One region of the Halobacillus sp. HZG1 genome, then DNA from elsewhere that is predicted to be linked to it. Evidence: riboswitches for the same ligand, from Rfam matches in the RefSeq annotation. Region 1 holds a riboswitch; each other region holds the start of a gene.
The links. A riboswitch is a leader RNA that binds a small molecule or an ion and turns the genes downstream of it on or off. The one in region 1 is predicted to bind cobalamin.
Positions count from the first base shown of each region.

Region 2: it holds a riboswitch for cobalamin, as region 1 does, so the genes downstream of both, VKA52_RS15115 (acyl-CoA thioesterase) here and VKA52_RS13290 (DUF4430 domain-containing protein) in region 1, are expected to answer to the same signal.
Region 3: it holds a riboswitch for cobalamin, as region 1 does, so the genes downstream of both, VKA52_RS01195 (ribonucleoside-diphosphate reductase subunit alpha) here and VKA52_RS13290 (DUF4430 domain-containing protein) in region 1, are expected to answer to the same signal.

Region 1 is NZ_JAYLVQ010000070.1:24,642-27,886, forward strand. It holds gene VKA52_RS13280 (hypothetical protein) at 1-80, opposite strand, end outside; gene VKA52_RS13285 (ECF transporter S component) at 275-787, opposite strand; gene VKA52_RS13290 (DUF4430 domain-containing protein) at 794-1,195, opposite strand; cobalamin riboswitch at 1,404-1,584, opposite strand; gene VKA52_RS13295 (ATP-binding protein) at 1,630-3,245, opposite strand, start outside.
Region 2 is NZ_JAYLVQ010000076.1:4,342-7,586, reverse strand. It holds gene VKA52_RS15120 (xanthine phosphoribosyltransferase) at 1-563, opposite strand, end outside; purine riboswitch at 696-797, opposite strand; cobalamin riboswitch at 937-1,117, shown strand; gene VKA52_RS15115 (acyl-CoA thioesterase) at 1,254-1,724, shown strand; gene VKA52_RS15110 (dimethylarginine dimethylaminohydrolase family protein) at 2,126-2,977, opposite strand; gene VKA52_RS15105 (helix-turn-helix transcriptional regulator) at 3,111-3,245, shown strand, end outside.
Region 3 is NZ_JAYLVQ010000013.1:11,307-14,551, reverse strand. It holds gene VKA52_RS01205 (alpha/beta fold hydrolase) at 1-188, shown strand, start outside; gene VKA52_RS01200 (class I SAM-dependent methyltransferase) at 311-991, opposite strand; cobalamin riboswitch at 1,162-1,335, shown strand; gene VKA52_RS01195 (ribonucleoside-diphosphate reductase subunit alpha) at 1,493-3,245, shown strand, end outside.

The sequences.
Region 1 (3,245 bases):
ATAGGAAAGTGTCCAAATGCGGAATCGCCCTGGTAGACACGACTTGCATAAGCAGAACAGCAACGGAATGTGCTTTTCATTCCTTTGCTGTTCTGCTTATGACGCGAGTGTCTGGGCGATGGAGCTAGACGAGTAGCTTCCCAGCCACCCCTGACGCTCAACCCGGGCAACGAACCCGGGAAAGCCTCGAAACTGAGTCTTCCACAATCCTGCCATTATCTTTAACAAAATATAGAGGTAGCAGTAACAAAAAAGCTACCCTTGGTTCGGGTAGCTAAGATACTTTTGATATGGCGTTTCTTTTTTCGTAGCGTTGGAAAAGTGTTCCGAGTATTGGAGAAAGAGCCAATATGAACACAGTACTAGATACTGCATGATTGAAATCCATCGGGAGGCCGGCTAAATAATAGGCCCAAAAGGGTTGTCCCGCTGCCCGCATGGTCAATGATAGAATGACACCGAACATAAGCCCACTGATGAATCCATAGATGGAAAGACCCCATGATGGCATGTTCGACCAATACTTCCCTAATAGACCAGCAACGATTCCTATGATTGACCAGGCGATTACCTGCCAGATTGTCCATATGCCCATGCCCAGCAGCACATTCGATACAAAAGTCGTGAGCAGAGCAATGAGAATGCCGGCACTAGGTCCAAGCCAGAAACCAGCAATAATGATGATCGCAGTCACCGGCTGGATGTTCGGTAGATGAGCTAATGCCATTCTTCCTGCTACGGCTAAAGATGCGAGCATGGCAATCAGTGTAAGCTTATATGTGTTCATCATTCATCATTCCCAAGATTGATAGTCAAAAACGATTTCGTCTCCATCCTCTACTTCGTACTCATTGGCTCCAACCATTGCTTCGTCTCCATTTATGGTGTACATCCAAGCCATTTTTTCCTCTTGGTTACCAGCAATTCCTTCTATGCTGTTGATAAAGCCTTCTGATTGTTCAACTTCATAGTTCTCTTCCATGACTTCCATAAGCGTGGTACCTTCTTCTACCGTTATTTCATCTTCTGCCATCATTTCTTCGCCATTGTTTTTAGAAACCTGCACCTCTACAGTGACTTCCTGTACTTGTTCTTCCTGAGTCGCTGATGTTTCCTTTTCCTCTTGTGTCCCACACCCTGCCAGTACGGCAACAGCAAGAATCATGGCTGTAAAAAACGTGCTCCACTTTTTCATGACAATCTCTCCCTTTTTTCTTATTATTTCACGGCCAGGAGGAGAGAAAAGCAAAGACAACCAAGTGACGTGTCTGTAGAAATCCAATAATCTTTCCTACCAAAAAAAGCTTACCCTTCTACAAGGGTAAGCTTAAGACAAACGAAAGGATAAGATTTACGTTACACGTCATACCGATCGGTTGTCTCAAATGCTCAATCCCCGAAGCTTTGAAACATTGGATCAGGCAGGTCTACTGACTCGTGCGTCATCCTAATCAGGATCCTTCCCATACCAATAGGTACAGTGGAATTTCCCTTTCGTCTACACTTACAGTTGCGAGGACAGTTCTGGTTTCGCACCAGATTCCCTATCAAGTCTTTTCAGACACCTGAATCCTCTTCATATGAAGTTTCCATAAACAAGATTACATCAATTTTTCGAATATAGCAACTTTATTTTTCCTTATGGGAAAAAGGGATTTTGAAAGTGAAGGTTGTTCCTTCTCTCAACTTGCTATGAACGCTGATGGTCCCTTCGTGAGCTTCTACAATATTTTTCGCGATGGCTAGTCCGAGACCTGTGCCTTTTTTATAATTTTTATTCTCACGTTTTCTTGATTTGTCAGCTTTATAAAAACGCTCAAATACAAAAGGAAGGTCTTCCTCAGCGATTCCGTAACCGGAGTCTTTGACACTTGCTATCCATTCATTTTCTTCTTTTTCCAGAATCACCTGGACCTCACTGCCTGGATCAGAATGGCGGATCGCATTATCAATCAGATTCGTAAATACTTGTTCAATACGATCAGGGTCGAATTCGATAAGCCCGAACTCTCCCTCTACCTTCAAGTTAAGATCTACAGATTTTTCATTGGCGATTCCACTGAACTTCCTGATGATTCTGTTTAAAAACGGCTCCATTTCAACGGATTCTTCGTTTAACTGAATATGCCCTGCTTCCATGCGCGCGATATCCAGCAACTCGTTGACAAGCCGGCCAATCCTGAGAGATTCATCATGGATAATTTGAGCGAGTTCATTTTTGTCTTCTTTTGACTCTGCAATATCATCCACGATGGCTTCACTATACCCTTGGAGCATGGATATGGGGGTTCGCAGTTCATGGGACACATTTGCGATAAAGTCTTTACGGAGCTTATTCAGTCTTCTTTCCTCTGTCATATCCCGAAGGACAGCGACAGCTCCCCGTACTTTTTCTTTGTCATACAAAGGTGTCATGATGATGACCCAGGACCTGCCTTGCAGTGTCATCTCGATCATGGATTCATTCTCATCTGTAATGACATCATTAAACAGATCCATCAGTGGTTCTGGAAGGGACGTTTGATCAGCAGAAGCAGAGGCAGCATTCCTTTCAAACTCGTAGGCCTCTAAATATTGTTGGGCCGGAGGATTGGAAATGAGCACAGCCCCTTCACGGTTAAACGTAATAACGCCATCCGCCATCGACCTCAAAATGCCTGAAAGCTGTTCTTTTTCCTGATTCAAGGCGTTGATATGAAACTTCAACTCCCGTCCCATCCGATTAAACGCCATCGCCAATTCTCCGATTTCATCATGGGTACGTATGGGGATTTTCGTGTTGAACTCGCCTTTAGCAAGTTCCAATGCCCCTTCTCTCATTTTAATTAAAGGAGCTGTGATTCTAGTGGACAGGAAGAAAGCGAAAATGGTTGTCAGGACGATGGCAATTCCAGCACCCAGGAAGATGATTTTCGTTGTCTGCTCGGACGTTTCTTCAATCGTATCCAGTGATTGATAGACAAAAACAGCTCCGTCACGGTTATCAAGAGGGGTGCCGACAACCATTACTCCTGTCTCGCCATTTCCTAGATCGGCAACTTTTTTAACATCTGACCCCTCATTCAAAACGGTTTTTGTGTCCTCATCATTTTCAAACCACGCATAATCAAGCACGGGCAGAGAATCGGAATCACTCTCAGAAACCAACTGCTCCTCTTCACTCAATACGATGACCGCACGACTTGCCGGATCTTTGACAAGGGCTGTTGTTGAAAGTAAGAGGTCTTCCTCTTGTTCATAGCGGT
Region 2 (3,245 bases), on a different contig from region 1:
AATGTGATTGTATTGTCTTCAAGTGATGAAAGGGTGGCCAGGGATTCTACTTTTATTCCTTGGCGGCGTAAGAGGCGTCCCCCATCTTGAAATCCTTTCTCTATCACAATCGCTACACCGGCAATGGATGCTCCGGATTGTTCTACAAGGTCTATGAGGCCTTTTGCAGCCTGCCCATTGGCGAGAAAATCATCGAGGATCAGGACGCGATCGGTCTTCGACATAAAATCTTTCGATATGGAAATTTCATTCGTTTCCTGTTTCGTAAATGAATGGACCTTTGATGTGAAAAGATGATCTTTCATGGTCAATGATTTTCTCTTCCTCGCAAAAATCGCGGGAACACCCAGGCTTAGGGCTGTCATTTGAGCGGGAGCGATACCTGAGGATTCTAATGTCAGCACCTTGGTAATCCCCAAATCTATGAAACGTCTCGCAAACTCTTCTCCAATTTCTTTCATGAGTACAGGGTCTATTTGATGATTCAAAAAAGCATCAACTTTAATGACCGAAGGAGATAGCACTTTACCCTCTTCTAAAATTTTCTTTTTTAACTGATCCATATCCAACACACCTTTCTTGAGTAGGTATTTATGTAACAAAAAAGCACGAAAAGCTTGTTTCCTCTATGGAAAGCAAGTCTTTTCGTGCTGGACGTAGACAAAGACAATGAAACCGTGGACAGGAAAGTCCCGGTGGCATGTGCTGCTTTTCATAGTCGGTTCATTTACGGTAAACCGGTAGAAACTTGCAGGCCATATCCCCGCGATTATATGAAATCTAATATTCGAATGATATGGATAGTATATCAGTTTATCGTTCGTAATCAACCCCTTATATGGAAAAACATTCTTAAAAATCATGGTTTTGTTCGTGTTGACATGAGTGGTTGTTTTAGGAGATAGTGGATGGGAAGAGAGTCTCTCTTTTCCATTGAGAAGTTGATCGCCTTATGGTGGCTTCGTCATAGAAGCTGAAAAGGGAAGTTTGGTGAAAAGCCAGCGCGGTCCCGCCACTGTAATGGGGAGGTGCATAGATGACCCACTATTTTATAAATGGGAAGGGCTATGTGCTGATGAACCTGAGCCAGGAGACCTGCCATGAGGAAGGACATGAGTTCCTACGGGAGATAGGAGGATGTTACGTGTTTTCGATGAAACAAGTGTTTTTTACCGTTCCATGAATTAAAGGAAGTATGCCTTTGTATTCTCTCCCTAAGCGGGAGATCGATCTTAAAAAGGAGGAACCTGTTCATGGAACCTATACCCGCTCATTATTCTAAAATGACTCAAACAAGACTAGTGCTGCCACCAGATACAAATCATCTGGACACCATTTTCGGAGGGAAAGTCCTTTCATACATTGACGAAATTGCGGCTCTAACCGCTATGAAGCATTCAAATTGTGTGGTGGTCACCGCTTCTATCGACTCTGTGGATTTCATATCTTCTGCTAAAGTAGGGGATGCATTGACGTTGGAAGCATGTGTGACGAGCACGGGCCGTACATCAATGGAAGTGTATGTGAAAGTCTTTGCTGATGATTTACTGCAAGGCCAAAAAGTGATGACCACAGAATCATTTTTAACGATGGTTGCTGTGGATGCCGCAGGGAAACCGACACCTGTTCCACCGATTATACCTGAGACCGATGAAGACAAACGGTTGTATGAAACCGCTCCATCCAGAAGGAAACACCGGAAAAACAGACCTGTCCTTAGATGACAGGTAAGGTTAAAAGATGGACGAATGAAGTTCGTAGACCCCTTTTCTTTAGAGGGTGACTTACTTATCACTTATGTACTTTTAAAGTTGAGAGAATGGGAAAGGGGCGTTAAGAGTCATAGAAATTCTTGGACGATTACTTTTGTTTTATGCAATTTTTGCGCTTTCCATTGGGATCGCTGTATGGTTCACTCGTCACCCGGCATGTGATCAAAGGTGGGATTTCACGGTTTTTTTAACTGCTTTTACTTTTATATCTTCTCTCAACTATGTGTTTATTGATCTTTATCCTTCCTTTGTAAGAACGCTTTGTCTCACAGGAGGGACGTTACTGATCTATTCTTTTATTCGTGCTTTAAGGTTCAAAAAAAGCAGCCCGTCCTAAAAGGAACGGGCTGCTTTTATATACGCTTTAAGGGCAGGGTGCAACATCGGAACGAACCTCCGGATTTAATAATTTCTGAGAGATCGACAGGGATCACCTCAAACCCGTTTTCCTTTAATTGTGTATGAAGCCGTTCGTTTTGAGGGAGACTGATCACTTTCCGATCTCCAATGGAAAGAACGTTTGGACCCATGGTGAACTGTTCCCTTTCGGTCACTTCAATGACATGATATCTTGCAGAGATGACTTTCAAGCTTTTATTAGTAAAGGCTGGTGGATACAGGATAGCCGTAGATTCATCAATGATGTTAAAAACGCAATCCAGATGAAGGATGTCTCCTCTAAGAGGGACAGGGATTACCTGCAGATCAGGGAGACGAAATTGGAGCTCACGAATCGCTTTAGCGGATGTCCTTTTTGTTTCACCTACCCATACGCTGGCCCCGTCTACAACAATATCACCGCCTTCAATCGAAGAAGGAAGCCCCTCTTCTACCTCAATGTCATTTTCTCCAGCCCAGTTTCGAAGCACATTTGTTTCTTCTTGCCTGACCTTTTCACTCATAGAGCTGATAAACAGTCGGTGATGAATGGTAAACCCGATGTCTCTTGTAAACACCTGTTCATGCAGATCCGGCTGACTTGGAAGTTGTATGACTTCAACCTGATGATTTTCTAAAACCTGCACAAAATGCTTGTGTTGCTGAAGAGCTGTGGTGACGTTTATGTTCTGGTTTTGGTAATGTTTTTGTGTCTCATTGATGATATCTGTAATTTTCATATAAGAAGGTTTGGCGACTACGACTTTTTTCAGCGTCGAATACTCGGTGTCACATTGTACACTGTTTTCCGAAGCGATTCCGACCATGTGAGATCCTCCTTTTATTCATATCCCCTTATTTCCCCGGCGGGTAGAGAATAAAACAAGAAAAATTCAAATGTAAAGTAACCTTTACGTAAAGGTTGCTTTACTATAAACTGGAATTAATTGGAGGAGTGATATGAAGAACCGAATAACAGAGTTTAGAAATAAACAAAGGTTATCACAGGACAAATTGGCAGAGAAGCTACAGGTATCACGGCAGACGATTATATCGATTGAGAAGGACAGGTATTCTCCTTCACTGCCGCTTGCG
Region 3 (3,245 bases), on a different contig from region 1:
CTGAAGCTCAGCATTGGGACGGACTTGTCCACGCGTCAAGTGTGAGTGGATTGGAAGATATCGTCCCTTTTGGACAATATGAAGAAAAGCGTCTCTACAACCCGCTGGCCACACATTCCGGCCTGCACGAACTCGAAGAAGTCGACCAACTCCTCAAAGAGTTCCTCTGGTCAGAGGAGGGCAAGTAAACACAGATCGACCAGGTTATACATTTATTTACATTTTTGCATTTAACCGGTGTACCAGGTCATACATTTATTCCCATGTAAAAAGTAAAAAGCACCCGCTCAACGGGTGCTTTTTCTGTTGTTTATTTTTTTTCGAAGATAAAGATCCACATGAAGGTTAAGGCTTGTTTTAATTCTTCATCCAGATCGGCGATGTGATGGTCTTCCACCCCTCGTTTGTACACCCCCTGGCCCTCTACATGCGTCCATCCAGTCTCTTCTGCCATTTTTTGAAGTTCCCATGGCATCATCGTATTGCAAATGACCTCTTCTCCGTACACTCTCCGATAACTATTGATGCGCGGCATCGCTGTAGGTCCGAGTAAACCGATACACAAACGGCCACCCGGTCTTAAAATCCGCTTCATCTCTTCCAGACCTTTATAAGGGACTTCCGTCCATTCCAGTGAATTGATCGCCATCGCCGCATCAAAAGAGTGATCCTCAAACGGAAGATTTGTCAGGTCACCTTGGACAAATGAAATCCGCTCATCATTCACTCGTTCATTCGCTCGTCTCACCATGTCCTCTGACAAATCAAGACCCGTAACATCAAAGCCAGCTTTGTAAAGGAGATAGGAGCCATAACCATCGCCGCATCCGAGATCAGCGATTTGCCCCTTAGTTACATGCTTGGTCAAAAAAGGAACGATTGTACACCTGCTTCCACCGTCCCACATCTCCCGACTTTTTGAATTCCACATTTCTGCACGATCGTTCCATTGCTTCTCCGCTTCTTTATGCCAATTAAATGTTTGTGCCACACCATCATCCCTTTCAAAAATATTTCCTACCCTCCATTATAGCGGATCATAAAAGAGATGATAGCTCTATTCTTGTCGAAGCTCGATAAAAAAGAGTTGCATGTTCCTTTTTTCAGCGTTATGATAGAAACACAATATAAGCTAATTAAAAATTTAAAAAACACTATATATAGTATCTACGAATAGAAGATGCCACTAGGCTTAATAGGGAATCCGGTTAGAATCCGGAGCTGCCCCCGCAACTGTCATCACTCGCGAAATGGACATTCCACTGTGCTTTGCACGGGAAGGACCTGAGTAAGATCGAGTGTCAGCCAGGAGACCTGTCTTCGTTCGTCGCAGTTTCAACTTCTTCGGGGATTGAGAAGATGAAGCGATGGAACGGAGGCTCTCTTGTCTTCTCTTCGTTTCATGGTTTCATCCGCTCAATTTTCGTTGAGCGGATTTTTTTATTTTTCCGTGTCCTGATTTCAATGAACCATTTTCAAGGAGTGAAAAAGAATGGAAACCATAACAAGAAACACGTGCTGGCAAGAGAGAGTTCAACAATGGGAAGAAGAATTCCCGCACTTACATGTACAACGACTCATTGAAAAGTCCCCCACACTCAAAAATGATAAACACGCATTCATCCTGGAATGTCTGGCGGAGATCGATGAAACGAGCCCTGACTGGACATATGTAGCGAGTCGCATCTACCTGGAAGATATGTATGAAAAGTCCGCTCACAATCGATCCACATCCGAACCTTATAAGGACTTCTACGGGCTGATTCAAACATTGACCGAAAAGAACATTTACAGCAGGAATCTTCTTACATATTACACAAAAAAGGATATAGAAGAATTGGCAGACACGATCGTACCTGATCGCGATCATCTCTTCACATACATTGGTTTGAAGACGTTAAGTGACCGGTACCTTGCGAAAAGTAAAGCGAAAGAAGTGTATGAACTCCCGCAAGAACGTTTCATGATCATCGCTATGGTGTTGATGGCAGAAGAAAAAGCATCCAAGCGCCTTCCTCTCGTTAAAGAAGCGTATTGGGCGCTGAGTCATTTGTATATGACAGTCGCCACTCCTACTCTTGCCAATGCAGGAAAGCGGTACGGACAGCTGAGCTCCTGTTTCATAGATACCATCGATGATTCCTTACAGTCTATCTATGACACCAATACCGACATCGCGAACTTAAGTAAGCACGGCGGGGGCATCGGGGTTTACTTAGGGAAAATCAGAAGCCGTGGAAGTGACATCCGTGGATTTAAAGGCGTCTCATCAGGAATTCTCCCATGGATGAAACAACTGAACAATACGGCTGTCAGCGTGGACCAATTGGGTCAGCGTCAAGGTGCGGTCGCTGTATATTTAGATGTCTGGCACAAAGATATCTTCCCTTTTCTCGACAGCCGGTTGAATAACGGGGATGAGCGCCAGCGAACGCATGACCTTTTCACAGGAGTTTCCATCCCCGACCTCTTTATGGAGGCCGTTGAAAATCGTGAAGACTGGTACTTGTTCGATCCTCATGAAGTTCGCGCCATCATGGGCTATTCGCTGGAAGACTCCTTTGATGAAAAAAAGGGGGATGGATCTTTCAGGGAGAAATACGCCGCTTGCGTCGCCCATCCAAACCTTTCCAAAGAGAAAGTTCCGGCCATTGAAATCATGAAGCGCATCATGATTGGTCAGCTTGAAACAGGCACGCCCTATATGTTTTACAGGGATGAAGTCAACCGTATGAACCCGAACGGTCACGCAGGTATGGTCTATTGCAGCAATCTTTGTACAGAGATCACTCAGAACCAGAAGCCGACCATTCAGGATGAACAATACGTAGAAGGCGGTAAAATCATTTCAGTGAAGACTCCAGGAGATTTTGTCGTCTGTAACCTGTCGAGCATCAACCTTGGGCGTGCCGTCACAAGCGGTGTACTGAAGCGCTTGATCGCCATACAAGTTCGTATGCTCGATAATGTCATCGACCGTAATACCATCCCGGTTCTACAAGCACAGCTTACCAATCAATCTTACCGCGGTGTCGGGCTTGGCACCTTTGGATGGGCCCACCTTCTTGCCAAGAAGAAGATTGCCTGGGAATCCGAGGAAGCACTCAACTATACACAGGAAGTGTATGAAGCTGTTGCCTATCATGCCATCGAAGCAAGCGCTGATTTGGCTGCCGAAAAAGGAAGCTATCCTCTATTCGAAGGATCCGACTGGCAGACAGGGGATTTTTTCATTAAACGAACGT